4 regions of the Tardiphaga sp. 862_B3_N4_1 genome follow, and region 3 is predicted to be linked to each of the others. Evidence: predicted binding sites of a transcription regulator. Region 3 holds the regulator's gene; each other region holds the start of a gene.
What was found. Region 3 encodes PhoB, which activates phosphate uptake and scavenging genes when phosphate is short. Its sites were predicted from a motif close to TGTCATNNANCTGTCAT; they were not measured.
Positions count from the first base shown of each region.

Region 1: a site for PhoB is predicted at 5,234-5,250, ahead of phnG (phosphonate C-P lyase system protein PhnG). Genes of this name have one in related genera too.
Region 2: a site for PhoB is predicted at 4,923-4,939, ahead of ppk2 (polyphosphate kinase 2). Genes of this name have one in related genera too.
Region 4: a site for PhoB is predicted at 4,620-4,636, ahead of AB8B02_RS09295 (Orn/Lys/Arg decarboxylase N-terminal domain-containing protein). Genes of this name have one in related genera too.

Region 1 is NZ_JBPWQB010000001.1:114,526-121,896, forward strand. Features, by position in the region: gene AB8B02_RS00505 (alpha-D-ribose 1-methylphosphonate 5-triphosphate diphosphatase) at 1-577, opposite strand, end outside; gene phnL (phosphonate C-P lyase system protein PhnL) at 589-1,290, opposite strand; gene phnK (phosphonate C-P lyase system protein PhnK) at 1,298-2,122, opposite strand; gene AB8B02_RS00520 (alpha-D-ribose 1-methylphosphonate 5-phosphate C-P-lyase PhnJ) at 2,115-2,999, opposite strand; gene AB8B02_RS00525 (carbon-phosphorus lyase complex subunit PhnI) at 2,996-4,102, opposite strand; gene phnH (phosphonate C-P lyase system protein PhnH) at 4,105-4,713, opposite strand; gene phnG (phosphonate C-P lyase system protein PhnG) at 4,716-5,177, opposite strand; gene phnF (phosphonate metabolism transcriptional regulator PhnF) at 5,303-6,037, shown strand; gene AB8B02_RS00545 (DUF1348 family protein) at 6,038-6,505, opposite strand; gene ybgC (tol-pal system-associated acyl-CoA thioesterase) at 6,587-7,033, opposite strand; gene AB8B02_RS00555 (UPF0182 family membrane protein) at 7,199-7,371, opposite strand, start outside.
Region 2 is NZ_JBPWQB010000001.1:130,141-137,511, reverse strand. Features, by position in the region: gene AB8B02_RS00625 (c-type cytochrome) at 1-980, opposite strand, end outside; gene AB8B02_RS00620 (molybdopterin cofactor-binding domain-containing protein) at 977-3,181, opposite strand; gene AB8B02_RS00615 ((2Fe-2S)-binding protein) at 3,191-3,652, opposite strand; gene ppk2 (polyphosphate kinase 2) at 3,948-4,874, opposite strand; gene AB8B02_RS00605 (hypothetical protein) at 5,112-5,378, shown strand; gene AB8B02_RS00600 (methyl-accepting chemotaxis protein) at 5,473-7,173, opposite strand; gene AB8B02_RS00595 (hypothetical protein) at 7,236-7,371, shown strand, end outside.
Region 3 is NZ_JBPWQB010000002.1:2,031,709-2,039,079, forward strand. Features, by position in the region: gene pstB (phosphate ABC transporter ATP-binding protein PstB) at 1-185, shown strand, start outside; gene phoU (phosphate signaling complex protein PhoU) at 214-927, shown strand; gene phoB (phosphate regulon transcriptional regulator PhoB) at 1,020-1,724, shown strand; gene AB8B02_RS26870 (GcrA family cell cycle regulator) at 1,921-2,430, opposite strand; gene AB8B02_RS26875 (aspartate aminotransferase family protein) at 2,877-4,115, shown strand; gene argF (ornithine carbamoyltransferase) at 4,115-5,053, shown strand; gene AB8B02_RS26885 (aminoglycoside phosphotransferase family protein) at 5,061-5,870, opposite strand; gene AB8B02_RS26890 (Hsp33 family molecular chaperone) at 6,000-6,998, shown strand.
Region 4 is NZ_JBPWQB010000001.1:1,994,180-2,001,550, reverse strand. Features, by position in the region: gene AB8B02_RS09330 (cytochrome P450) at 1-295, opposite strand, end outside; gene AB8B02_RS09325 (MarR family winged helix-turn-helix transcriptional regulator) at 529-1,077, shown strand; gene AB8B02_RS09320 (HAD-IA family hydrolase) at 1,322-1,948, shown strand; gene AB8B02_RS09315 (CbtA family protein) at 1,945-2,670, opposite strand; gene AB8B02_RS09310 (CbtB domain-containing protein) at 2,674-2,856, opposite strand; gene AB8B02_RS09305 (hypothetical protein) at 2,920-3,204, opposite strand; gene AB8B02_RS09300 (molybdopterin molybdotransferase MoeA) at 3,313-4,521, shown strand; gene AB8B02_RS09295 (Orn/Lys/Arg decarboxylase N-terminal domain-containing protein) at 4,680-7,037, shown strand; gene AB8B02_RS09290 (GNAT family N-acetyltransferase) at 7,059-7,371, shown strand, end outside.

The DNA of each region.
Region 1 (7,371 bases), on a different contig from region 3:
CCTTGCCGCGATAATAGGTACGCAGCTTCTCCTCGTCGCGGAACTGGCGCTGGCCGGGCGTGTGGTCCATCAGCGACATCAGCCGAACGTTCGGCTTCGCCAATAGCGCCTTCGCTTCCTCGACGACGGTTGGCATCGGAATCTCACAGCGCAGATGCAGGAAGTGATCGACCCGCAGGAGACTGGCTTCGCCAGCAGAGGCAATGGAATCCACCAGCAGGCCGGCGTAGCTGTCGATGCCCTGGCTTGAGTCCTCGCAGCCGACCCGTACCGAATCCAGCACTGTGGTGATGCCCGACGTAGCAAGCTGGCCGTCGTAGGAAACGACGGCGGCGATGGGATCCCAGAACACCTTCGGCCGCGGCATGAAATGGGCTTCGAGATGATCGGTGTGCAATTCGATCAGGCCGGGCATGATCAGATCGCCGCGCATGTCGTCGCTGCCGCGCGGCGCATCTCCCTCGCCGAACTCGGCAATGCGACCGTCGACAAAGGCGATCCAGCCCTTGTCGATGACGCGGTCGGCAAGAACGATCCTGGCGTTGCCGATGACGGTTTCGGTCGATGATGCGGTCATGGTTCTCTTTCTCAGGCAGCAGCAGCGGCGAAGGATGCGACGTCCACCAGCCGGTCGGCGATCAAGTGCCGTACTTCGTCGTCATGCACAATGGCAACCATGGCGACGCCGGCACGTTTTTTCTCGGCGACCAGTTCAACGACCACGGCTCGGTTGGCGGCATCGAGCGACGCAGTCGGTTCGTCCAGCAACAGGATCGGCAGATCGGAGATAAAGCCACGCGCGATATTCACGCGTTGCTGCTCGCCGCCGGAGAAGGTCGAGGGCGGCAGCTTCCACAGCCGCTCGGGAATGTTGAGACGTTTAAGCAACGCCCCCGCACGCGCACGCGCCTCCTCACGCGTTACGCCGGCAGCGAGCAGCGGCTCGGCCACGACATCGATGGCGGCGACACGCGGCACCGCGCGCAGGAACTGGCTGACATAGCCGATGGTGTCGCGGCGCACACCCAGGATCTCGCGCGGCTCGGCGGTGGCGATATCGATGACGTCACCGTTGTGGCGCACGCCGATGGTGCCGCCGTCGCAGCGATAATTGCCGAAGATCATCTTCAGGATCGACGACTTGCCCGCCCCCGAGGGACCGGACAGCACCACGCATTCGCCGGGCGCGACATGGAACGAGACGTTGCGCACCACCGGCAGGCGAATGCCGTCCTGCAGGTGCATCACGAAGGTCTTTTCGGCGTTGCGGATATCGATCATCGGAATCATGTGGACCTCACGCCGGCAGGATTGAGGAAACGAGCAATTGCGTATAGGGCTCTCTGGGATCGTCGAGCACCTGATCGGTGAGCCCCGTTTCGATCACGCGACCTCCCTGCATCACCATCACGCGATGCGACAGCAACCGCGCCACCGCGAGATCATGCGTCACAACGATCGCGCTAAGGCCGAGCTCGCTGACCAGCGTGCGCATCATATCTAGCAAACGCGCCTGCACCGATACGTCCAAGCCACCAGTCGGTTCGTCCATGAAGATGAGACGCGGTTCGGTGACGAGATTGCGCGCGATCTGCAGACGCTGCCGCATGCCGCCGGAATAGGTCCGCGGCGCATCGTCGATACGCTCGGGCGAAATTTCCACGCGTTCGAGCCACGACGTCGCGGTATCGCGAATCTTGCCATAATGGTTATGGCCAACGGCCATCAGCCGCTCACCGACATTGGCGCCGGCGGAGACGGCCATGCGCAGCCCCATCGCCGGGTCCTGATGCACAAAGCCCCAGTCGGTGCGAAACAGGAAGCGCCGCTCGGCTTCGCCCATCGCCGCGAGATCGCGGGTCACGCCGTCGCGCATCCGGTAGGAGACGCTGCCGGTGGTCGGCGCTAACTGGGCGGAGAGGATCTGCAGCAGTGTCGATTTGCCGGACCCGGACTCGCCGACGATAGCCAGCACCTCGCCGGAATAGAGTTCGAAGGACACGTCGCGGCATGCCGCAAGACGGCCATAAGATTTTCCCAGGTTTGCCGCAACGAGCAACGGCTCGTCACTCGCAGCCGCGCGCCCTCCCGGTGCAGTTGAATTAGCTGTCACATCAAGCATTTGCGCTCTCCGCATAGGGCGCAGCATTCTCGCAGCCGCGATGCCCCTGTGATTGCCGCGTTTCGCAATAATCGGTGTCGGAGCAGACGAACATCCGGCTGCCCTTGTTGTCGGTGACGATCTCGTCGAGATAGCTATCCTCGGCGTTGCACAGTGCACAGCAGGCCTTGTGCTTGTAGGGCTTGAATGGATGATCCTCGAAATCCAGCGACACCACCGACGTGTAAGGCGGGATCGCATAGATGCGCTTCTCGCGGCCGGCACCGAACAGTTGCAGCGCCGCGCAGTTGTCCATCTTCGGATTGTCGAATTTCGGCGTCGGCGATGGGTCCATCACGTAACGCGCATTGACCTTCACCGGATAGGCATAGGACGTGGCGATATGGCCGAAGCGGGCGATGTCTTCATAGAGCTTCACGTGCATCAGCCCGTACTCGGCGAGTGCATGCATGCGCCGTGTTTCGGTCTCACGCGGCTCGAGGAAGCGCAGCGGCTCGGGGATCGGCACCTGATAGACCAGCACCTGATGCGCCTGCAGCGTCGCTTCGGGAATGCGATGCCGTGTCTGGATCACAGTCGCATCGCCCGTGCTCGTGGTCACGGCAACGCCGGCAGTTTTCTCGAAGAATTTACGGATCGAGATCGCGTTGGTGGTGTCGTCAGAGCCCTGGTCGATCACCTTGAGCTTGTCGACGGGGCCGAGAATCGCCGCCGTGACCTGCACGCCGCCGGTGCCCCAGCCATAGGGCATCGGCATTTCCCTGCTGGCGAACGGCACCTGATAGCCGGGGATCGCGATCGCCTTGAGAATGGCGCGGCGGATCATTCGCTTGGTCTGCTCGTCCAGATAAGCGAAGTTATATGTCGGCGCGTTCATTCCGCGGCCTCCTGAAGAGCAACGGGCGTCTCGTTGGCGTCGGCGAATTCCTTGCGCAGCTTGCGGAGCAAGCCGAGCTCGGACTGGAAGTCGACATAATGCGGCAGCTTCAGATGCTCGACGAAGCCGGTCGCCTGCACATTGTCGGAATGCGACATGACGAATTCCTCGTCCTGTGCCGGCGCCTTGATGTCCTCGCCAAGCTCGCGCGCGCGCAGCGTGCGGTCGACCAACGCCATCGACATCACCTTGCGTTCGCTCTGGCCGAAAGCGAGGCCATAGCCGCGCGTGAAACACGGCGCCTCGGTATCTGAGCCCTTGAACTGATTGACCATCTGGCATTCGGTCAGCGTGATCGACCCCAGCGGCACCGCGAAGCCAACATCCTCGGCCATGAATTCAACCTCGACCTCGCCGAGGCGGATTTCACCGGCGAAAGGATGGTTGCGGCCATAGCCGCGCTGCGATGAATAGCCGAGCGACAGAAGAAACCCTTCATCGGCCCGTGCAAGATTCTGAAGGCGCAGATCGCGGTCTGCCGGGAAGCTCAGCGCATCGCGCGTGAGATCGCCGACCGGCTTCTCGGGATCTTCGATGGGCGACGTTTCAATCAGGCCGTCGCGGCCAAGAATATCGGTGACGCGCGGCATCACGCCCGGCTCTGCATCGGTCATGGCCGGCTGCTCGGGCGAGGATTCGCCGGTCAGCACCGGATCGAGCAAACGATGCGTATAGTCGAAGGTCGAGCCGAGCACCTGGCCGCCCGGCATGTCCTTGAAGGTCGAGGAGACGCGGCGACGCACCTGCATCTGCGACGTATCGACGGGCTCACTCGAACCGAACCGCGGCAGCGTCGCGCGGAAGGCGCGCAGCAGGAAGATCGCCTCGATCATGTCGCCGCGCGCCTGCTTGATGGCCAGCGCAGCGAGCTCGCGGTCATAGAGCGAGCCTTCGGTCATTACGCGATCGACCGCGAGGCCGAGCTGATTGGAAATCTGCGCCACCGATACTTCCGGCACGTCGCGATCGCCGCGGCGTTCATGAGCCAGCAGACGATGCGCATTCTCGATGGCGCGTTCGCCACCCTTGACGGCGACATACATGCTCAGCCCTCCTTCGCAACAAGGCGCGTGGCGCGCGGCAGCGCGACGATGGATTCGCCGGAGACCAGCACGAGATCGATGCCGCGGGGAAACAGCGAGGCATTCAGCGCGAGACGATCCAGCAGATCCGGCACGCCGATTGCGGCGCGCAGGATCGTGGCGCCGTCAATACCCGGACCGCGCAGCTCATAAGCCGGGCCTTCGGTCAGGCTCGCAACCTGCAGGATGATGGTGGTGGAGCGATCCGGATATTCGCCGGTGCCGAAGGCAAAGTGCTCGAAGGACGGTAGCGCGGCAGCATCAGCCACCACGGCGAAGGCACACACGGCGGGATCAGCGATGACCGGCGCGCTGGTGTGAAACTTAATCCACTTGGCAACATCCATCGTCGCCGCCAACTTGCTATCGAGCCAGACCGGCGTGTCCTGATCGAACAGCGTCAGCGCGATGGCCGCCGCGCCGCGCATCATTGGCGCGGGCACACCCGAAACAGCCTGAATGCGCTGCACGGTACCCGGACGCGCCATCGCATCCATCACCGAACGGAAGGTCGATTGCGCCGCGAGGACCTTATCCGCGAAACCGGCTGGCATTTCCGCAACTGTCGTCATGATCAGCCCTCCCCGCGCACGAGTGTGTAGAAATCGACCTTGGTCGCTGCCGTCTCTGCGGCCTTCCGCTTGACATCGGCGACGACGCGCGCACGCAGCGGCGTCAGCACTTTGGTCTCGATAGCATCCGAGAATTCACGGGTCTGGATGAGTGCGTCGCAAAGTGCGATCAGCTGCGCCTTCGCCCCGTCACGGCCCAGCGTGTAGCCGAAGCCAACCTCGCCTGATGCCAACCGTACAGCGGCACGCGACACGGTCGCCTCGCCGAGATTGAATGGCGCGCCATCGCCGCCGATCCGGCCACGCAGCATCACCAGGCCGTTTTCCGGCTGACGCAGATGTTCATGGGCGGGAACAGCCACAGCATCGAGATATCCGGCGATATCCGCCGTGGCGCAGTGCCCAAGCACCCCCATCGCCTCACGGCGCCGGGCCTGCTGGTGGTTCAGGGAGGATGAAGTCATGTCACCGTCACTCAACAAGTTGTATGATTTACTAGACAACTTTATAGGCGGAGGCAATGACCGTTTCGTGACAGCGGCACGATTTTTCGCTAATGCGTGGTCGACATCATTCCGGGACCGATTTTGTGACCATTCAGGACAAGCCAACAGGCGTGGCACTTTGGCGGCATGTGGCCGACGGCATCGAGCGCGGCATTGCAGATGGCCGCTATGGTGCTGGCGAAAAGCTGCCCGGCGAGACTGAACTGGCTGACATCTACCGCGTCAATCGCCACACCGTGCGCCGCGCCCTCGCGACCCTGGCCGAACGCGGCCTGGTGCGCGCCGAGCGCGGCAGCGGCACCTATGTGGAATCGCCAAAGCTTGCATATCCCCTGCGATCACGCACGCGCTTCTCGGAAATTGCCGGTGCCGGCGGGCGCGAGCCGCAAGCGCAATTGATCGGAGCCTGGGACGATGTGGCAACACGCGATCTCGCGAGGCAGCTTGGCCTCAAAGCCGGCGCTCCGCTGATCCGCATTGAAGCCTTGCGGTTGGCGGACAAGACGCCGATCTGCGTCGGCACCAACTGGCTGTCGGCCGAACGCTTTCCCGATTTCGGCAAGGTCTATGAGCGCGTGCGCTCGATGACCAAGGCCCTGGCGCATTACGGCATCAAGGACTATCGCCGCGCCTCGACCAAGGTCACCGCGGGGATCATCGACGCGACCGATGCGACACGGCTTGGTGTCGCCCTCGGGCGCCCGATCTTGATTGTCGACTCCATCGATGTGGATGCCGACGGCACGCCGCTAAGCGCTACGCATTCGCGCTTCGTCGCCGAGCGCGTCGAATTCGTGGTCGATAGCGGCTCGCTTTAGTTAGAACGGGTCGGTGCCGAGACCCGGCACATCGGCCGGACGCGGCCCCGGCGCCGGCCACAGGAAACGGCGATCCTTCTCGGCAATCGCAACGTCGTTGATGCTCGCCTCGCGGCGGCGCATCAGGCCGGCCTCGTCAAACTCCCATTGCTCATTGCCATAGGAGCGATGCCAGTTGCCGGCGTCGTCATGCCATTCATATTGAAAGCGCACGGCAATGTGATTGTCGTCGAACGCCCACAAATCCTTGATCAGCCGATATTCGTGCTCCTTCGCCCATTTACGGGTGAGGAATTCGACGATCGCCGGGCGCCCCTGAAAGAACTCGCCGCGATTGCGCCAGACGCTGTCCTCGGTATAGGCCAGCGACACTTTCACCGGATCGCGTGAATTCCAGGCGTCCTCGGCCATGCGGGCCTTCTGGGCGGCGGTTTCTCGGGTGAAGGGCGGAAACGGTGGACGCGACATGGGACCCTCAGCTTTGCGATATGCCGGGATTGTAGCCCTGCTGCATGCGGAGTCGATGCCGTTTCACCTATGGGGCGATTGCTAAATCTGATCGGCCTTCATGGCAATCCGCAGCGCTTTCGGGATCGGCTTGGCGCGGCCGCCGGACACGAAGGCCACCTTGACCTTGGCCTCAAGCAGCAACTCATCGCCGCGGCGCACTTCCTGACCCAGCATGATCGAGGCACCCCTCACCTCTTGTGGAACCGTGACGACGTCAAGCAGATCGTCCAGGACTGCCGGTTTTAGAAATTCAATTTTCATCGAACGAACAACGAAGGCAAAGCCGGGCGCATCCTCTCGCGCTTCTTTCAGCAGCTCTTGTTGACTCGTTCCGAGCAAACGCAAGTAATTCGTTCTGCCGCGCTCCATGAAGCGCAAAAAATTCGCGTGATAAACAATCTGGCCGGCGTCAGTATCTTCGAAATAAACGCGGACCCGCATATGATGACGACCATCGCGAATTTCGCCATCAAGAGAGGCTGTCACAGGGAGATTCCTCTTATCACACTTCGGAGAGTAACCGTCTTGCACAGAGGCACCTTCCCCAGCAAGTGCCAATCGCTTTGGGCTTGAACCTTGCTCGGGATGCACCTGGAATCTTGGTCGCGGGAACGCGCATCTCTTTGTCGAATGACAATCAGCCGGCGTTGGTCAGTGTCCGGCTGATTCCCGGCTCATTTTCTCCAAAAGACCGCGCATCGCGTCAATCTGCGTGCCGAAGCCTGCCCAATCCCCAGACCTCAACAGCTTCATTGCCTCGTTATAGCGATCAAGCGCCTCCTGCGCCCTGTTTTCCGCAGGGCTCGCACGTGGCATTTCCGTCG
Region 2 (7,371 bases), on a different contig from region 3:
AGTTTCGCGGGCAGATCAGGCGAGGGCATCGCCGGCACTGTGCGCAGGAATGCGACCATCGCCTTGATATCCGTCGGCGCCATCTTGCTGAAACTGTGATCCACGGCTTCGCCCATCGGCCCCGAAGCGGTGCCGTGACCTTTGGCATGTCCGATCGACAGATAGGAAACGACATCGTCGTCGCTCCAGCTGCCAAGGCCTGTCGTCTTGTCCGAGGTGATATTGAAGGCCCGCCATCCGGCGGTCAGGGCGCCAGCGAACTTCTTGCGGTTGTCGAGCGCGAAGCCGAGATTGCGCGGCGTGTGGCATTCGCCGCAATGTGCCAGCGCTTCGACGAGATAGGCGCCCCTGTTCCATTCCGGGCTTTGCGACGTATCGGGTTCGAAGCGCGTGTCGGGATTGAACAATGCCGACCAGAACGTCATTGCCCAGCGCTGATTGAACGGAAAGGCAAGCGTATTCTCAGGCGGTGCTGCGCGCACCGGTGCGAGGCTGAACAGATAGGCCTTGACCGCGAGCGTGTCCGCATCGGTCATGTAAGTGTAGGACGTATAGGGCATCGCGGGATAGAGCCGGGCGCCGTCGTGGCGCTTGCCGCTTCGAACGGCGTCGAGAAACTGCTGATCGGTGTAGTTGCCGATGCCTGTCTCTTTGTCCGGTGTGATGTTGGTCGAGTAAAGCGTGCCGAACGGCAGCTTGAATGCGAAGCCGCCGGCATATTCCTTGCCCCCGGGCGCAGTGTGGCAGACCATGCAATCCGCCTCACGCGCAAGATATTCGCCGCGCTCGATCAGGCTGGCGTTGGCCATGTTGGCGGGAACGCCCGTGGGATTGGGACCCTTGTAATCGGCCAGCGCCACCTTCGGGCCGCCCGAGAAGGCCATCGGTCCGGGACCGCGAACATAGAGCGCGGCGCCGGCTGCAGCCACGACACCGATCACAATGACGCTGCCGAGAATGCGACGTGCGGCGGGCGTCATGACTTCTTCCTTTCGGCGATCGCATCGCGGTCGATCGGCATCCTCCGCAGCGCAACGCCAGTCGCAGCATAAATTGCATTGCGCAATGCCGGCGGTCCGCCGATCACGCCGCACTCGCCTATGCCGCCGGGCGCTTCGCCGCTCTTGATGAGGTGGACATTGATTTTCGGCATCTGGTCGATCCGAAGCATGCGGTAGTCATGGAAATTGGACTGCTGCACGCGCCCCTTCTCGATGGTGATGTCGCCATATAGCGCGGCGGTGAGGCCGAACACGATGCCGCCTTCGATCTGCGCCACGATGGTGTCGGGATTGACAGCGATGCCGGTGTCGACCGCCACGTTGACCTGACGCAGACGGATCTCGCCCTGAGAATCCACCTCCGCTTCGACCACAGTCGCGATCGAAGTATCGAAGGTGGGCTGGATGCTCACGCCGCGTCCGACGCGCGCTGGCAGCGGCTGACCCCAGTTGGCCTTCTCCGCCGCGAGATTGAGGGCCGCCAGCATCCGTGGTGCCTTGCCGAGCAATTCACGCCGGAACACGACGGGATCCTTGCCGGCCTTGCGAGCGAGCTCATCCATGAAGCTCTCGATCGCGAACACGTTATTGTTCGGGCCGACGCCGCGCCAGAAGCCGGTCGGCACCGCCGGTGGTTCGACACGGACATATTCACACTGGAAATGCGGGAAGTCGTAGGGCTGGTCCGCGGCACTATCGATGGCGTCGATGTCAATGCCCTTCTGGAACGCAGGCGGTAGCCAACGCGCGATCACGGCCGAGCCTGCGATCTTGTACTTGAAGCCGACCGCTTTGCCGTTGGACAGTGTCGCCGAAATGTTGTCGCGATAGACGGGGCGATAAATGTCGTGCTGGATGTCCTCTTCGCGGGTCCACACCACCTTGACCGGTCCATTGACCTGTTTGGCGATGCGCACCGCCGCCACGACCATGTCGGGCTCAAGCCTGCGGCCGAAGCCGCCGCCAATCATGTGCTGATTTACTGTGACCTTGTCGATCGGCAGGCCCGCGGCCTTGGCGGCTTCGGATTGCACCCGCGACATGATCTGCGTGCCCGTCCAGACCTCGCAGGAATCACCCTTGAAGTGCACCGTGCAATTCAAGGGCTCCATGGTCGCGTGCGCAAGGAACGGCATCTCGTAGGACGCGTCGATCCGTTCGCCGGTGGCGAGACCCTTGGCGATGTCGCCGACCGATTTGGCGATCACGCCGTCCGTCTCGCTGGCCGCGCGCAAATGCGTCCAGATGTCCTTCGAACTGATCTTGGCGTTGGGACCTTCATCCCAGGTGATATCGAGCGCTTCGAGCCCGGACCTGGCGGCCCACATGTGATCGCCGACCACGGCCACGAGGTCGTCGAGCACCACGATCTGCCGCACGCCCGGAATCTTCTTTGCCGCGCGGTCATCGACCTTGGCGACTTTGCCGCCGAACACCGGGCATTGTGCCAGCGTCGCGAATGTCATGCCCGGCACCATCGCGTCGATACCGTAGATCGTCTTGCCGTTGACCTTGTCCGGTGTGTCGAAGCGCTTCAGCGGCTTGCCGATCACCGAGAAGTCTTTTGGCTCCTTGAGCGCGACCTCCTTCGGCGGTGTGAGTTTGCCGGCGGCGTCGCACAACTTGCCATAGGACAGTTTGCGCCCGCTGGCCGTATGCATCACTTGCCCATTCGACGCCGTGCAGCTCGCAGGTTCGACCTGCCACTGTTCGGCTGCGGCTTGCACCAGCATCGCACGCGCGGTTGCACCGGCATTGCGCAGCGGTTTCCAGAATGCGCGCACCGAAGTCGATCCGCCGGTCGCCTGGATGATGAAAATTGGATTGCCGTAAAGCTTGTCGCTGGGCGGCGCATGTTCCAGCGTGATCTGCGCATAGTCGGCGTCGAGCTCTTCGGCGAGGATCATGGCGATGGCGGTATAGATGCCTTGCCCCATCTCGACTTGCGGCATCACCAGTGTCGTCTTGCCGGTGGTGTCGATGCGGATGAAGGCGTTGGGGGCGAATTTGCCCTCCGTCGTATCGGGAGGTTGCGTCGGCTCATTGGCCGCGCGGACCGGAAGCTGGAAGGCGAACATAAAGCCACCGGCAAAGGCGCCAGCGAGCAGATTGCGCCGTGACAGGCCAGAAGGCTTGTTTGCAGGACTGGTCGCAACAAGCATGTTGTCTGCAAGTTTCATGGCCGACTCCTAGGTTTGCCGTTCGGAGGCAGCATGCTTGATGGCTTCACGCACCCGGACATAGGTGCCGCAGCGACAGATATTTCCGGCCATGGCGGCATCGATGTCAGAATCGTCAGGGGTTGGCGTAGAAGCGAGGAGCGCCGCCGCTGACATGATCTGCCCGGACTGGCAGTAACCGCATTGAATGACTTCGAGGTCGAGCCAGGCTTTCTGCACCTTGGCGCCGACCGGTGTGGTGCCGACGCCTTCGATTGTGGTGATGGCGCGTCCGCTCACCGCACTGACCGGCAGCATACAGGAGCGCACGGCCTTGCCGTCGACATGCACGGTGCATGCTCCGCATAGCGCTACGCCGCAGCCGAATTTCGTGCCGGTCATGCCGAGAATGTCGCGCAGCACCCAGAGCAGAGGCATGTCGTCTGGTGCGTCGAAGGACTTCTGCTCGCCGTTGATATTGAGATTTGCCACAGTGAGACCCCGTTTTCTCGACTCGATGATGCAATGGCGAATGGTTCGTCATCGACCAACGACGGTACTATAGGCGTACGGTCATCATTTCAAAAGCAGCAATAAGATGCAGCAGGACTATACATTGGTTTGTATGTCGCGCGAGCGTGTCTGTCGGATAAATCGCGGTAAAATCTGCGCGACGTCATCCGACGCCCTCTTCGTGGGCGTCGGATGACTTTTATTCAAAAGAATATTGCGGTTGCGTTAGGCTCGGCCTGCCCGAAAAACGTTACGCGATCTGCCGACTGTGGGGCTAGTACCGCTCCGGCACATACATTTCGGCTGGCACCGGCGTGCGGTGATAGTCGGGATTGCGTACGCGTGCAGGCAGGACCACAGGCGGATGCTCGACTTCCTGATAGGGAAGCTGTTCGAGCAGATGCGCGATACAGTTCAGGCGGGCCTTCTTCTTGTCGACGGCCTGCACCACATGCCACGGGGCTTCCGGAATATGCGTATGCTCGAGCATCGCTTCCTTTGCCTTGGTGTATTGCTCCCAGCGGGTGCGCGCCTCGACATCCATCGGGCTGAGCTTCCACTGCTTGAGCGGATCGGCGATGCGCATCGAGAAGCGCAGGTGCTGCGCTTCATCGGTGATCGAGAACCAGTATTTGACCAGGATGATGCCCGAGCGCACCAGCATGCGTTCGAATTCCGGCACCGAGCGGAAGAATTCCTCCACGTCATCCTCGGTGCAGAAACCCATCACGCGCTCGACGCCGGCGCGGTTGTACCAGCTACGATCGAACAGCACGATCTCGCCGCCGGCGGGGAGGTGCGAGACGTAACGCTGGAAGTACCATTGGGTGCGTTCGCGCTCATTCGGCGCGGGGAGTGCGGCAACGCGGCAGACGCGTGGATTAAGCCGCTGGGTGATCCGCTTGATGACGCCACCCTTGCCAGCGGAATCGCGACCCTCGAAGATCACCACGACCTTGAGCTTGTTCTGCTGCACCCAGCTCTGCAACTTCACCAATTCGCCCTGCAGGCGGAACAGTTCCTTGAAATAGAGGCGTCGCTCGATGGTCTCCGCCGGGCTGTGGTCGGACATTTCGTTGGTCAGGGCGTCGAGACGATCGTCATCGATCTCGAGCTCGAGTTCTTCGTCGAAGCCGTCCAGCATCTCTGCACGAATGCGGTCGTGGATTGCTTGCGCGTCGTCGAGGGAATGTTCGGTCATGGCAGCTCCGCTTGTATCGAATGGGTCCACGGTTATGGACCGATGCAAATGTCAGCGGTGTGACACTGCCTCCCATGCCCGGAGCGAATGGGCAAATGGCCCCAATGGTCTCGCCGCCGCTGTCCATGCAGGACGGGGTACCGCAAGCCGAAATTCAACTACGCGTGATTGGCGCTACCTTGAGAGCCAAGCGTGCGCATCTGAGGTCGCGGGGCTCGTTGACCAAGGAAAAATGTGATGAATAAATTCATTCTGTTGGGCGCCGCTTTACTGATCGCCGGCACTTCGAGCTGGACCGCGCAGGCCAAAGACGGGCATAGCGCTGCCAGCAAGCATCGACGGATCATGTCCTCTCACGCGCGGTATGAGGGAAGCGCCCCCGTAACGGTCTATCGCGGATTTGGTGCCGGCCCCGGTTCATATGGATACAGCGCGCCATATGGATATGGCGGCGGTTCATACGGCGGAGATGACAATGCGGAAGGCCGAACGAGCGGCGGCTAGGACGCCTTGGCAGTTTCGGCTGCTAGCCCACTCGCAGACGGAATAGGCGGCGCTGCGCCAGGTCTCAGGTGGCAGCGCCGTTTACAAACCCAAATCATAATTTGTACGCCGTGCGGAAGCCGCCCCAATGGCGTCCCTGTATGCGCACAGGCACGTCGATCTCGCGCATCATCACGGTCTGACCGTTGCCCATGTCGCGGGCATAACTCTGGATCAGATAGGAACGGGTGTTGCGACCGGCGGCCAATCCAGCCGGATCGTTGAAGATGCGGCGATTGCGGCAGTTGGCCGTGTTCCAGGCGACATCACCCGGGCGCTGCGGCTTCGAATAGATGCTGTTATGCACCGGCAGATAGCCGTTGCGGTCGATCATGGCGCAGAACGCCATACGGGAGTCCTTTGCCAGAAACGCATCCTGGAATTCGGGGAGTGCGCGGTCGGCCCAGCCGAGAATCTTTGTCCGGTACTGTACCGGACTGGAGCCAGGGATTTCGACGTAGTTGTCGTCGAACATGTCGTCGATGCTGATAGCGCCGGATGCAATACCGTCGGCAAAGATCTTGTTGAGCGCGGCGCCGGCATCAATGGCGCGGGTGACGAATTCGGTGTTTTCGTCATGAATAGCCCATAGCCGGTCTTCGATCCGGCTGATGAGAGCCCCGTCGGGCGCGACGAACAGTGCCTGTGCGCCGGCGGGGGAATGTTCGGCAATGCGCAGGCGGCAGGGGCCGACCTCGCTGAGTTCAGCAGCAACGATGTCGTGCAACGGAAGCCGGTTCGCGTCCGGTCCGCCGATGAGAATGCCGTCCATCGAGATTTCATAGACCGGCGCGCTGATCTGGCCGCCGCGTGCCTGAAGATCGACGTTGAGGTGACATGGCAGCTTTTCGCGTCGTCGCTCGTCTTCGCGTTCGCTTTGTTTGAGCAGTACCGCGCAACGCGACTTCAGCCGCGAGGCAAACATCGTCACAGCCTGGCCGGCCTGCGCGACATGCTCGCCGTGCGCAGCCGCTTCCTTTGCAGCGCTATCGATTTCTGCGGCGCTGTCGCCGACCGAGACGATGAACTGCGAGGCAGTGGCAGCGTTATGCGACATCTCGCTGGTCGTCGCGTTCTGTTCGGCGACCGCGCCGTTGACATTGGCAAAGACCGGGCGGATCGCGTCGATGGCGGTGGAGATGCGATGCACGGCGTCGACCGAACTCGCAGCGTCGCGCTGCAGGGTATCGATCTTCTTCCTGATCTCTTCGGTGGCGTTCTGAGTCTGCACTGCCAGCGCCTTGACCTCGGTGGCGACGACCGAGAAGCCGCGGCCTGCAGCGCCGGCGCGTGCCGCCTCGATGGTCGCGTTCAGCGCCAGCATTGTTGTCTGCCGGGCAATCTGCGCGATCAACTCCAACACATTGCTGATGGCAGCGGAGGAGTCGCGCAGGCGATCCACATTGGCGCTGGCTTCATGCGCGGCGGCGCCGGCCTCGTCCGCGAGCCGGCTGGCATCGCGCACCTGGGTGCCGATGCCCTCGGCCGAATGGGTGAATTTGTCGGCGGCCTGCGCAAAGGTGGTGGCGGTGGATTGCGCGGCGCTGCTGCGGTCGGCCAGCACGTCGGTGCGGGCGCGGATGGCGGAGAGGGTAGTGGCGGTCGATTCGGCGCCGCCGGCCACCGAAGTTGCCGCGCGCTCGAGCTGGCGGATAAGCGCGCCCAGCTCGAGTTCCAGCAACTCCAGGATGTCGCGAGCGGTATCTGGTTCAGGATGCTGCGGTGCCACGGAAGGTGCTGTGTTTTCAGCAATCATCACCACTTCAGCCGCTTCCGGCTGCCGCTTGCGGAACAGTCCAAACGCCATCGGTGACCCCAATGAATACAATCTATGCGGGTAACCTTGCACCTCGGCGTGAAGTGATGGTTAAGGTCGGTCGCGGTATTGCGAAGATCTGCCGGATTCGGCTGCAAATTTTTGATTTTGCCGATTTCGCGGCCTATAACCCCGCGC
Region 3 (7,371 bases):
ACGAGTTGAAGGATCAGTACACGATCGCGATCGTGACCCATAACATGCAGCAAGCCGCCCGCGTCTCCGACAGCACGGCCTTCATGTATCTCGGCGAGCTGATCGAGTTCGATCAGACCAACAAGATCTTCACATCACCGACCGATCGCCGCACCCAGGATTACATCACCGGCCGCTTCGGCTGACGCGACATATTCGCGGGAGGATTTAGATATGGCTTTTGAACACACCACCAAGGCTTTCGATGACGATCTGCAGGAGCTGACCCGTCTCGTCGCCGAGATGGGTGGCCTTGCGGAACGGCAGATTGTCGAATCCGTCGACGCGCTGATCCGCCGGGATGTCGCGCTCGGTGCGCGCGTCGTCGCCACCGACGCCGAGATCGACCAGTTGCAGCGCACGATCGAAGAGCGCGCCGTGCTGACCATCGCCAAGCGCCAGCCGATGGCTGTCGATTTGCGCGAGATCGTCGGCGCGCTGCGTGTCGCCACCGATCTGGAACGTATCGGCGATCTCTCCAAGAACATCGGCAAGCGCGTCAATGCACTCGACAGCGACTTCCATCCGCTGAAGCTGATCCGCGGCCTCGAACACATGACCGACCTCGTGACCACCCAGGTCAAGGCCGTGCTCGACGCCTATGCCGCACACGATCTGCCGGCCGCGATGACGGTGTGGAAGGGCGACGAGGAAATCGACGCGATCTGCACCTCGCTGTTCCGCGAGCTCCTTACCTATATGATGGAAGATCCGCGCAACATCTCGTTCTGTATCCACCTGATGTTCTGCGCCAAGAACATCGAGCGGATCGGCGACCATGCCACCAATATTGCGGAAACCGTGTTCTACATGATCGAGGGTCAGCAGATCCTCGACAAGCGCCCGAAGGGCGACATGACCACATTCGCGAATACGCCGACTGTCTGAAGCATGGCCCTGAAAAGTGGAAGCCAGTCTTCCGCAAGGATCATGATTTAAAGACTTGTCGGACGTCACTGAGGATATTGATCAAGATGGCTGTGAATGCACGCATTCTGGTTGTGGAAGATGAAGAGGCACTAACGACGCTGCTTCGCTACAACCTCGACGCCGAAGGCTATGACGTTGAAACTGTCGCGCGCGGCGACGATGCCGACACCCGCTTGAAGGAGCGGGTGCCGGATCTCGTGGTGCTCGACTGGATGCTGCCGGGTCTGTCCGGTATCGAACTGTGCCGCCGCCTGCGCGCACGGCCCGAAACCAAGGCATTGCCGATCATCATGCTGACGGCGCGCGGCGAAGAGAGCGAGCGCGTTCGCGGTCTCGCCACCGGCGCCGACGACTATATCGTCAAGCCGTTCTCGGTGCCGGAGCTCCTCGCCCGCGTGAAGGGCCTGCTCCGTCGTGCCGCTCCCGAGCGTCTCGCCACCGTCCTGGCGTTTGGCGACATCGAACTCGACCGTGACAAGCGCCGCGTCGTGCGCTCGAGCCGTCCGATCGATCTCGGTCCGACCGAATATCGCCTGCTGGAGTTCTTCCTGGAACATCCGGGCCGCGTGTTCAGCCGCGAGCAGTTGCTCGACAGCGTCTGGGGCCGCGACATCTATATCGACGAGCGCACCGTCGACGTGCATATCGGCCGTCTGCGCAAGCTGCTCAATCCCGCCGGCGAGCCCGATCCGATCCGCACCGTGCGCGGCGCCGGCTACGCGCTGGATGACCGGTTCGACAAGGCGGCGGAGTAATACTCCGCTATCGACAGTTATTCTCGTCATGGCCGGGCTTGTCCCGGCCATCCACGTCTTTGTGTTCGGCCAAGACGTGGATACCCGGCATTCGCCGGGTATGACGGCGGAGAGGTCTCCGCTCACAATTCCCCCAAAACAAAAAAATGCCCGGCTCATCACCGGGCATTTTCATTTGGTTTAGATGCTTTCCAGCTCAGCGCGTCGGCTTTGGCACCGCGCGGCGGCGGTCGCTGGCCGGCTGATAGGCGATGCGCGAGTGATGCGCGCAATAGGGGGCGCCGGCCAGGGCCTTGCCGCCGCAGAAGTAGAAGTCCGCGCTCGACGGATCGCCGATCGGCCAATGGCAGGTGGCTTCGTTGAGTTCGACCAGCGACAGGCGCTGGCTGATCGGCACGATGTTGTCATAGGCGATCGGGTCGGGCTCGGCCTCGATCTCGTAATTATGGGCCAGCGCGGTATTGCCGCGTGCCATCGGGCGGGCGACGCGTACCATCTGCTGCGCCGGGCGCGCCTTGCGCTGCCGCGGAGCTGCCGAGGAGGGGCTCTTGGCACGGCCGGACAGGCCAAGGCGGTGAACCTTGCCGATCACGGCGTTGCGGGTCACGTTACCGAGTTCCGCAGCGATCTGGCTGGCGGAAAGGCCGCCTTCCCAGAGTTTCTTCAACTGTTCGACGCGATCGTCGGTCCATGTCATTACCGTCATCGCCGTTTTCCCTTCGTGAGCGCCGGCCTGACCGGGCAGCGCTGCGAGTTGAGACTTCAAAAATCCCTGCGGTCAGAATCCTTTAGCGCTCACCGGGCGCGAATTTCGCGTCCGGCTGTTACGCCGCACTGGATGTGTCAAAAGGATCTACCGCCGCACGAGATGTCGTATCCGACGAGGCAAAAGCTACAATATGCCGTGACTCGCGCGCAAGAGTCGGGCATGCCGCGTCCACATGCTTCTGCAAGTAAAGCTGCAAAATCGGCTTTTTCTGCGACTCCGTGTGACTCGAAAGCCGCAGTGCGCGGTTGACAGTCTTCACAGCACACATAGAATAATGCCCACGTGCCGCCCGAGAAGGGCGGCACGTTTCGTTTCTAGGGTCCGTTGTTCGATTTCGCACAGTTGTCATCGACGCGGCCGCAGTCTTTTCGATCGGATCGGTTATGACCAGCAACGCAACGTCTTCGCCCCTCTCTCAGGCTCACTTGCTGCCTGTTTTCGCGCGTGCGGATGTCGCTTTCGAGCGCGGTGAAGGCGCGTGGCTGATTGGAACCGATGGCGAGCGCTATCTCGATTTCACCAGCGGCGTTGCCGTGAACGCACTTGGCCATGCGCACCCACATATGGTCGCCGCGTTGCAGGAGCAGGCCACCAAGCTCTGGCACATGTCGAACCTGTTCAAGAGCCCGGACGGCGAGCGCCTCGCCGCGCGGCTGTGCGAACAAAGCTTTGCCGACTTCGTGTTCTTCGCCAATTCGGGTGCGGAAGCGATGGAATGCGCGATCAAGGTGACCCGCCACTATCATTTCTCCAAGGGCCATCCCGAGCGCACCCGCATCATCACCTTTGAAGGCGCGTTCCATGGCCGGACCCTCGGCACGCTCGCCGCGACCGGCGCTGCGAAATATCTCGAAGGCTACGGCACGCCGCTCGATGGCTTCGATCAGTTGCCGCTCGGCGATATCGAAGCCGTGAAGAAGGCGATCGGTCCGAACACAGCCGGCATTCTCATCGAGCCGCTGCAGGGTGAGGGCGGCGTGCGTGCGCCGAGCAACGCGTTCTTCGGCGCGCTGCGCGAACTTTGCGACAAGAACGGCATCCTTTTGATATTCGACGAAGTGCAGACCGGTATGGGCCGCACCGGCGAACTGTTTGCCTATCAGCGCATCGGCGTGACGCCGGATGTCATGTCGCTGGCCAAGGCGCTCGGCGGCGGGTTCCCGATCGGCGCGTGCCTCGTCACGGCGGAAGCGGCCGAAGGCATGGCGCCCGGCTCCCACGGCTCGACCTTTGGCGGCAATCCGCTGGCGGTGGCCGCGGCGAATTCCGTGCTCGATATCATGCTGAAGCCCGGCTTCTTCGACCATGTGAAGAAGATGTCGCTGTTGCTGAAACAGAAACTCGCGGGTGTGGTCGATGGCCATCCAGATGTGCTCAGCGAAGTGCGCGGCGAAGGTCTTCTCATCGGCCTCAAGGCTGTCGTGCCGGCCGGTGATCTCGTTGCAGCACTGCGTGAGGCCAAGCTGTTGACGGTTGGCGCCGGCGATAATGTCGTGCGCTTCCTGCCGCCGCTGATCGTCAGCGAGTCCGAGATCGAGCAGGCCGTGCAACGGCTGGAACAGGCTTGCGTGGCCCTCGGCTCATCCGGCAAAGCATCTGCAAAGACGCAGGGAGCCGCGTGATGAGCACGTCACCGCGGCACTTCCTCGATCTCACGGCCGTGCCGGCCAGCGAGTTGCGCAATATCATGAACGCGGCTGCCGCCATGAAGGCGAAGCTGAAGGGGCGGGATTGCACGAATGCCGAGCCCGATCGTCCGCTCAAGAACAAGACGCTGGCGATGATCTTCGAAAAGCCCTCGACGCGCACCCGCGTGTCGTTCGAGGTCGGCATGCGCCAGCTCGGCGGCGAAGTCGTGATGCTCACCGGCGCCGAAATGCAGCTCGGCCGCGGCGAGACCATTGCCGACACCGCGCGCGTGCTGTCGCGCTTCGTCGACATCATCATGATCCGCATCCTCAATCATGACTCGCTGATGGAGCTCGCGGAGAATGCGACGGTGCCGGTCATCAATGGCCTGACGCGCTTCTCCCATCCCTGCCAGGTGATGGCGGATGTCATGACCTATGAGGAACATCGCGGCCCGATCAAGGGACGCACCGTGGCGTGGACCGGCGACGACAACAATGTGCTGATGTCCTGGGCTCATGCGGCCGAGCGCTTCCAGTTCAAGCTTAATATCGCGACGCCGCCGCAGCTGTCGCCGAAGAAGCCGTTCAAGGACTGGGTCAAGGCGGCAAACGCGCCGATCACTTTCAGCGACGATCCCGATGCGATGGTGAAGGGCGTCGATTGCGTCGTCACCGACACCTGGGTGTCGATGGGCGACAAGGACGGCGAGACGCGCCACAACCTGCTCAAGCCCTATCAGGTCAATGCGCGCCTGATGTCGCTGGCCAAGCCCGATGCGCTGTTCATGCATTGCCTGCCGGCGCATCGCGGCGAGGAGGTCACCGACGAGGTCATCGACGGTCCGCAGTCGGTGGTGTTCGACGAGGCCGAAAACCGTCTGCATGCACAGAAGGGCATTCTGGCCTGGTGCCTCAACGCGGTGGCGTGAGGCGCGATCAGCGATCGAGTTCTGTCGCGGCCAGCTCGGCCACCTGAAAGTCGATGCTCGCCGGATCGTCGTCGCCGAGGAACCATGCGGCCGAGAGGCCGGTCCATGCCAGGACCCATTGCAGCAAGCGATGGCGATCGAGTTTGGCCGCGTCGCTGACGACTTCGACACGCCGCTGGAAACGGCCTGGCAAGGTCGAGACCGGGCGCGTGGGATCCGAGAGATCCGGGTTGGTGAAAATGTTGGCGAAGTCGAAGCCGCGCTCGCCGATGATATGCTTCGGATCGATGGCAAGCCAACCACGCTCCCCGAAGTCCAGCACATTGTCATGGTGGAGGTCGCCGTGCAGCACGGTCACCTCGCGCGGGTCGTCCAGCAAAGCGTTGGCCGTTTCGGAACAGCGACGTAACAGGCCGCCATGGGTCGCTGCGGCCGGCGCGAGTTCGCGGAACCAATGCTGCAGCGGTACCAGCGGAGGCGGCGATTTTTGCCTTGGCCGGTGCAACCGCGCCGCCACGGCGCACAGGATGCGCGAGGCTTCGTCGTCCTGTCCACCACGCGTCATGTCGGAGAGCGAGGCCGGGCCTTGCGCGCGTTCCATCAGCAATGCGTCGTCATGGCGGGCCAGAACCCGTGCGGCGCCGTCGCCGTCCCACCATTCCAGTACCGCGCTGCCGGCGCGTTCGTCCTCGCCCTTGGCCAGTTTCAGCATCGCCGGCTGGCCCCGATGCAGGACTGGCAGCAAATATCCAGCGTGGGAGGTAATGGGCGTGCCGTCCGGGACGAGGTGCCATCGCCTAAGGTAGGTTTCAAACATCGTTCGCTTATACTTGGTAGATATTTCATCCGAGCGGGGGCAAATCGTCGCCGGATGCCTTGTATTCGTTCGGACATTTGCCCCTTTGCGGGGTTTCGATTTCAGCTCCTCGCCCTTACATAGAGCGCCATGACCCCATCAAATCCAAATCTCCAGCCCGACGCCCCCATCCGCGCGCCGTCCTCCGTTCCGGTTGATGACGCGGTGCTGCCCTTCGAGGTGGCGCCGCTCGACCTGCGCGGGCGGCTGACGCGACTTGGCCCGGCACTCGATGAACTGCTCGCCAAACATGATTATCCCGCGCCGGTGGCCAAGCTGCTCGGCGAGGCCATCGTGCTGACCACACTGCTCGGATCGTCGCTGAAATTCGACGGCCGCTTCATCCTGCAGACCCAGACCGATGGTCCGGTGTCGCTGATGATCGTCGACTTCCGCGCGCCGGATAAAATGCGCGCCTATGCGCGGTTCGATGCCGAGCGCCTTTTGCCCGGTCTCGGCACCGCGGCGCTGCTCGGCAAGGGCCATCTGGCGATGACCGTCGACCAGGGGGCGGATATGAGCCGCTATCAGGGGCTCGTCGCGTTGAACGGCGGCACGCTTGAAGATGCCGCGCATGAATACTTCCTGCGCTCCGAACAGATTCCGACCAAGGTGCGCCTCGCCGTCGGCGAAGAATGGCGCAGCGGCGAGGAAGGCGGCCCGACACATCGCTGGCGCGCCGGCGGCATGCTGCTGCAGTTCCTGCCGAAGGCGCCGGAGCGCGTGCAGCGCGACCTCCATGCCGGCGATGCGCCGGAGGGCGCGGAGGTGGATGCTGTGCCGGAAGATGACGCCTGGGTCGAGGGCCAGTCGCTGATTGGCACCGTCGAGGATGTCGAGCTGATCGATCCGGATCTGTCCGGCGAGCGGCTGCTATATCGCCTGTTTCACGAGCGCGGCGTCCGCGTCTTCGCGTCATCGCCGCTGCGCGCGGAGTGTTCCTGTTCGCGCGATGCCGTGTCCGGCATGCTGAAGAGCTTCGAGCCGCAGGACCGCGCCGACATGGTCAAGGACGACAAGGTCGTCGTGACCTGCGAGTTCTGTTCGTCGGTGTACGAGTTCACACCGCAGGAAGCGGGCGTGGAATAGGTTTTTCCCACCGTCATTCCGGGGCGTGCGTCGCCGGCGCAGCCGGCAGAGCGCGAACCCGGAATGACGGTGTGGGGCCGCAAGACAGCACCCAAACATTTTTTCCTATCCTCCGTTGACAACATCCCCATCAGGTTTATATTCCCCTCGTCCTGCCCCACCGAGAGGGGCGATCGCGATCGTCACGTTCGCGGGGTGGGATGCGGTGGACGCCGGAGATGCGGCGTCACGCGGTTCATGGGGAACGTCTGTCTTCGGGCAGGACGGATCTGCGCCAGCACTGCCACTGGCAGGGAGACGGCCGACCTTCGGATGGAATGACCCTCTGAACAGTGTGACGGACGACCAAGTCAAAACGCGTTCGGCCTAGTCG
Region 4 (7,371 bases), on a different contig from region 3:
CACGCAGTTGCTTCATCACCGCGGGCGACAGCACTTTATTGAGCACGGCGCGCGTGCGCGTATGCGCCGGCGGGTCGGCTTCGAGGATGAGGCTCTGCGGGCGCCACGGCTTCTCCCTGGCAAAGTCGCTGAGGCCCACGCCGCGGCTCGAGCAGAACGTCGCGGGATCGTTCAGGACTGCATGAACTTCGGCATAGCGCGCGACCGCGTAGACGTTCCATTTGTCGAGATACACCACGGGCCCGGCTTCACGCAGCACCTCGTGGGTGGGGTGAGGATCGGCAAAGAAGTCCATAGCGAAGGGATCGACGTCGAGGTGGACGACGGGCTGAGACGATAAGTCGTTCGGCAGGGCTCCGCCGAAGGACAGCACCGGCGGGGTGTGGGGCGATGCCGTCGTGACCGTGGCAACCATGTGAATCTCCCATATTTTCTTGTTGGCAATTGCGGCTGCGTGTCTCTATTCCTCAGGACCACGTGATCTCGCCGATTTCGACGACGTCACGCTGGCAGGCAGGATCGTGGTGCATGAGCAAGAATGGATCGGGAAAAACGGTTCGAAAGCCCGCCAAGGCGAAAGCGACAAAGGTCAATGTCAGGACTGTCGCCGCGAGAGCGCCAGCTTCCAAAGGCGGGCAGTTGCTCGATCTCGAGCGCTATGTGCCGGCCTTCATCACCTTCATTGCGAACAAGCTGTCGCGCAACGCGACCGCGCTCTATCAGAAGCGCTTTGGCGTGAATGTCACCGAGTGGCGCATCATGTCGCTGCTGGCCATCGAGCCCGGCATTCCCGCCTCGCGCATCTGCCACGTCATCGGCTTCGACAAGGGACCGGTCAGCCGCACGCTTGCCATGCTGGAAGAGCGCGGCCTGGTCGCCATCAACGCCGACCCGGACGACGCACGCACCCATTCGATTACGCTGACCACGAAGGGTCGCACGACCCATGACGCCGTCATCGTGACCGCGCTGGAACGCGAGCGAAAGCTGCTGTCCTGTCTGGATGAAAGCGAACGCGAAGTGCTGATCGACTTGCTGCGACGCATTCACGGCAATCTCGGCGCGGTAACCGGCTAGACCACCACGCGTTACTCGCGCGTCATCAATCGCCGTCCCGCACAAGCGGTCCACCATCGTTTCTCTCCCTGCAGGGCCCGGCAGTTGACTGCTCTAAGTAGCGCCCTCTTTGGAAAGGCTCTCACGAATTAGTTGCCTAGGCAACAGAAATATCGGGGCGGTTTGTCACGCGGAGGCAAGGATTTTCTGCCACCATCCGCTAACCTGCGCCGCACATGTTCAATCGTTGAGCCAAAAGATACAGATGACGATGTCGCTTACGCCAAATTCCGCAGACGCCCTGCTGTTTGATCTCGGCCGCGTCGTGCTGGATATCGATTTCACGCGCGTGCTGAAGGTCTGGTCGGACTACGCGCAGTGTACACCGGACGACATCGTGAGCCGGTTTGCGCGCGGCGACGTCTATATGCGACACGAGCGCGGCGAGATTTCCGACGACGCATTCTTTGCGCATCTGCACGACACGCTCGGTATCGATCTGACGCCGGCACAATTTCTCGAAGGCTGGAATGCGATCTTCGTCGGGGAGATGCCGGGCATCGCCGAACTCCTCGCGCATGCCTCGAAGCGCTGGCCGCTCTACGCGTTCTCAAACACCAATGTCGCGCATGTCACGCATTTCTCGGAACACCATGCCGATCTGCTCAGTCACTTCCGCACGGTGTTTCTGTCGTCCTCGATCGGGCTTCGCAAGCCCGATGCAAAATCCTATGAGCACGTCATCGCGGAAATCGGCATCCCCGCCGACCGCATCGTGTTCTTCGACGATCTTGCCGACAATATCGAGGCCGCCCGTGCTTGCGGATTGCAGGCCGTTCACGTCACCTCGCCGACATCGGTCGCCGAGGCGCTCAAGGCACTCGGGCTTTAGGTCCGCGAGATGCGCTGGAAGGCGATGCTGGTGAGGACGCCGAGCAGTGCCCAGAACAGCAGGCTGGTCAGGACCGCTGCAACGACGAAACTGTGCGACAGGGCTTCCGGGACATCCGTATGGCCAGCGGGCGCCAGCGGGGCTCCGATCAGATGCGGCAGGATGATCAGGCCAAGGCCGAGAATGGCGGCCCATGACGCCTTGCGGAAGACCAGCAGGCCGAGCCCCGCCGCGGTGGCGCAGGCAGTGCCGATCCACCAGGTCTGGCGCAGTGTGAGGTCGGCTACAGGCATTCCAGGCAGCTCCGGCGGCAGGCCGAGGCCGGGCGCCGCCGTGAAGACGACGAAACCGCCGAGACCCCAGAACAGCCCTTCCCGCCAGCTCACGGCCCGGCCACGCAGCGCGAAGATGCCGGCCAGTAGCAACGCGAAGCCGATGGCAGTCAGGATATTGGCGCCGGTGGTGAAGGCATTGCGCTGCAAGCCCTCGGCAGGCTCCCATTCAGCCTCATGGCTATGGGCGGCGGCGCCATGGTCGTGCGTATGGGCGGGCTGGGCAGCAGCCGTCGGCGCAACAGCGGCCGGAGCTTCCGCCTTGCGCTCATAAACTTCGCTTTTCTGGATCAGGGGAATGGTCCCGACCATCTGGGCGCCGGTGATGGCAGCGCCAGAGATCACGCCAGCCAGCGCTGCCGAGAAGACGATCGACCTGAAGACGGACATGTCTCAGTGGCAGGGGAATGCGTTGGCGTGGCGCGTGTCGTGGGCCGCATTATGGACCGCGCTGATATGCGAGAAACCGACCACCCCGACGATAAACAGACCGAGCGCCATGGCCAGAACGGCCTGCACGACGACATTAACGTCAGTGGTGACGGCGGAGATCTGGGCGGTCTGGGTCTGTTGCATCGGAATCCTCGCGAAATAGAGGGCCAATTTAGCCGAGTTGCTCCGGCGGCGCGACCGTTAATTTTACATCGCGCGGGCGAGATCGCGGCTGGTCAGATGAAAGTTCGCATCTGCCGCTACCGACGCACGCACGAGCTTGGCGCTAGCCGCCGCCTGGAACACCGCTCTGTGGTCTTGAAAATAGGCCGCGCAGTCCTCCGGCGACGGGTAGCGCCGGAGCAGCGTCCGGAACGCATGACGGTGCACCATGCATAGCCCGCGATGGCCGGACGGCCGGAACGCCAGCGCATCCACATCCGCCCGCCAGATAGGCGCTTCATCGGCGGTTGCGGCGTGGTTGTCGGTCATGATCGCCGATGTCTACCGTGTTTCCCTGCCCTGCCAAAGCGCCGGTGGTTTTGCGTCCGCTCCCGCTCTCCGCTATGACGGGCGCCCACACTGCCGGAGATCCCCGCGATGGCCCTGATGCCGGTTACCGATGCCATGGCCGCGATTCTCGCGGGCGCCGATGCGCTGCCTGAGGAGATGGTGCCGCTGGAAGACGCGTTCCACCGCGTGCTCGCCCGCGACATCGCTTCGCTGCGCACCCAGCCACCGGAGCCCATGTCAGCGATGGACGGTTATGCTGTGCGCGCCGCCGATGCGACGTTGGGCGCCAAGCTCCGCGTCATCGGCGAGATCGCCGCAGGCAAGCCATTCGACCGCCCGCTGCAGACCGGCGAAGCCCTGCGAATCTTCACCGGCGGCGTTTTGCCCGCTGGCGCCGACGCCGTGGTAATCCAGGAAGATACTACGCGCGATAGCGATATCGTCGGGATCAACGAGGCCGCGATTTCCGGCAAGCATATCCGCCCGGCCGGCGTCGATTTCAATGAAGGCGATGTACTGCTGCGCGCCGGCACCCGCCTCACCGACCGCGATCTGGCGCTTGCCGCCGGCATGAACCATCCGTCACTGCCCGTGCGGCGACGGCCGGTCGTTGCCGTGCTCGCCACCGGCGACGAACTGGTCATGCCCGGCGCGGTCCCCGGCCCCGGCCAGATCGTGCTCTCCAATGGCTTCGCGCTGCGTGCACTGGCCCGTGCCGAAGGCGCCGAGGTGATCGATCTCGGCATCGCCGTCGACACGTTGGAGGCGACCACATCGGCCATTCAGCGCGCGATCGATCTGAAGGCGGACGTGCTGATCACCACCGGCGGCGCGTCGGTCGGCGACCACGACCTCGTGCAGCAATCCCTGATCAATGCCGGCGTCGAGATGGCGTTCTGGCGCATCGCCATGCGGCCCGGCAAGCCGATGATGCACGGACGCCGCCAGGGCATGCGCGTGATCGGCCTGCCCGGCAATCCCGTCTCGTCCTATGTCTGCGGCTTCCTGTTCATGGTGCCGCTGCTGCGCGCGCTATCCGGCCGAATCGAGGTCGCTCACGCGCTCGAACCCGCGGTGCTTGGCCGCGACCTCGCCGCCAACGACCAGCGCGAGGACTATCTGCGCACGCGTCTGGAAACCCGCGCCGACGGCACCGTGGTGGCGACGCCGGTGATGAAACAGGACTCGTCGCTGCTGGGAAATCTGGCTGTTGCCGAAGGACTTCTGATCCGCAAGCCATTCGCTCCCGCCGCCGCCGCTGGCGATTCCTGCGCGATCATGCGACTGCCTGTTTAAAGGCCGAGATGCGCGATGGGATGCCGGGCCACCGGAACTTCCGCCGCGCGGCATGTTCTCTGAGCTTTTTTCTGACTGAGATACCTTAACGCGGCTTCAGTCACTGAATTGTCACGTAACGCAGCGAGACATCGCTGCGAAACAAGATCGGTGCACAAATGGACTATTTCAAACGCTTCAATTTCCTGTTTGCGATGCCAACATTCGACGCCGACGATCTCGAGGGCATTCGCCTCAATCAGATCGTCGATGAGATCGAGCGTTCCGGCTTCGAGGTCGTCAAGGCGCGCAAGCTCGAAGACGCCACGATCGCGGTCCAGACCGACGCGGCGATCGGCTGCATGGTGGTCGACTGGGGCAAGAAGGGCCTCGAAGGCAAGACCGCGGCGCTGATCAACCTGATGCGCAAACGGGGCCTCGATTTCCCCATCATCCTGCTGATCCGTCGCAAGCGGTTTGAAGACGTCCCGGTCGAGGTGCTCGATTTCATCGACGGCTATGTCTTCCTGTCGGAGGAAACACCGCCGTTCATCGCCAAGAATCTCATCAGCCGGTTGAAGCAATATGCCGAGACGCTGAAGACGCCGTTCTTCGGCGCTTTGGTCGACTATGCCGAGGAAGGCAACCAGCTCTGGACCTGCCCGGGCCACAATGGCGGCGTGTTCTACAGCCGCAGCCCGATCGGCCGGGTGTTCATGGAACATCTCGGCGAAGCCGTGTTTCGCGACGACCTCGACAATTCCGTGCTCGATCTCGGCGATCTGCTGACTCATGAGGGCCCTGCGCTGCAGGCGCAGAAGGAAGCCGCGCAGATTTTTGGCGCGGAGAAAACCTATTTCGTGCTCAACGGCACCTCGACCTCCAACAAGGTCGCGCTATCGGCTCTGGTCACCGATGGCGATCTGGTGCTGTTCGATCGCAACAACCACAAGGCGGCCCTGCACGGCGCATTGATGATTTCAGGCGGTGTGCCGATCTATGTGCCAACGACGCGCAATCCCTGGGGCCTGATCGGCCCGATGAACTGGGATGCGCTCGACGAGGACGCGCTGCGCGAGCGCATCCGTATCAATCCGCTGGTCACGGATCCCGAGGCCTGGAAGCGTCCACGCCCGTTCCGCGTCGCCGTGGTCGAACAGTGCACCTATGACGGCACCATCTACAGCGCCGAGATGATCATCGCGCGCATCGGCCATCTCTGCGATTACATCCTGTTCGACGAAGCCTGGGCGGGTTTCATGAAATTCCACCCGCTTTATGCCGGCCGGTTCGCCATGGGACTCAAGGACCTTGGCCCGGATTCGCCGGGTATCATCGCGACGCAGTCGACCCACAAGCAGCTCGCGAGCTTCTCGCAGGCGTCGCAGATCCACATGAAGGATCGTCATATCCGCGGCCAGAAACGCCGCGTCGAGCATCGGCGCTTCAACGAAAGCTTCATGCAGCACGCCTCGACCTCGCCGTTCTATCCGCTGTTCGCATCATTGGATGTCGGCGCGCAGATGATGAAGGGCCGCTCGGGCGAAGTGTTGTGGGACGACACGATCCGCCTCGGCATCGAACTGCGCAAGAAGATGCGCGCTGTGCGCCGCGAATTCGAGGAGAAGGAAACCCGCGCCGAGCGTCGCTGGTTCTTCGAACCCTTCGTGCCCGAGCGCGTCGCGATTCCCGACGCAGCCAGCGAAGGTGCTGTTCACAATGTGCCCTGGGAAAGCATCGGCACTGACCAGCTGGCCACCAATCCGGCTTATTGGCAGCTCGCGCCGGACGCCGCCTGGCATGGCTTCCCCGGCATGGAAGCCGGTTTCACCATGACCGATCCCAACAAGCTGACGGTGCTGACACCCGGCTTCGACCGCACCACCGGCGGCTATGCGGAACACGGCATCCCCGCGCCCGTGGTGGCGCAGTTCCTGCGCGAGAACCGCATCGTGCCGGAGAAAAACGACCTTAACTCGCTGCTCTTCCTGCTGACGCCCGGCGTGGAAGCCAGCAAGGCCGGCACGCTGATATCGGGCCTCGTCGCCTTCAAGAAGCTTCATGACGACAACGCCCTGCTCGAAGACGTCATCCCGGAATTCGCACGGCGCAGGCCCGCGCGTTACGCGGGCATACGCCTGAGGGATCTATGCGGCGACATGCACCGGTTCTTCCGCGAGGCCAATGTGAGCGAACTTCAGACCAGGCAATTCTCCGCTGACCATCTGCCGGAGATTGCCATGTCACCCCATGATGCCGCGCGCTGTCTGGTGCGCAACGACGTCGATTACCTCCCGATCGATGAGATCTTCGGGCGCGTCGCGACGACGCCGTTCGTGGTCTACCCGCCCGGCATCGCCACGATCGTCCCCGGAGAACGGCTCACCGAACGGTCAAAGCCGATGATCGATTATCTCAGGATGTTCGAGACCTGCTTCAACACCTTCCCGGGCTTCGACGTCGAAATCCAGGGCATCTACCGCAAGGTCGACGCCAATGGCCGGATCCGACTTTACACTTACGTGGTCTCCGAATAGGGAGCACGTAAGGAGCCTGATTTGCCAACGGAACTCGAACAGCCGGTCGTCATCCGACCATCACGCGACACCGACGTCGATGCCATGCTGGCGATCTATCGCCGGCACATCCGGCAAGGCGTCGAGGAAGGCGTCAGCGACGCCGACACGCCGCAGCCCGACGATCTCAGAGACCGGCGCAAGAACCTGCGCAGCAAACGGTTCCCGCATCTCGTCGCCACGCAAGGCGGCGAGGTCGTCGGCTACGCCTATGTGGTGCTGTTTCGGAAGCGACCGGCCTATCGCTACACGGTCAAGCATTCGATCTATATCCACCACGGACATGTCGGCCGGG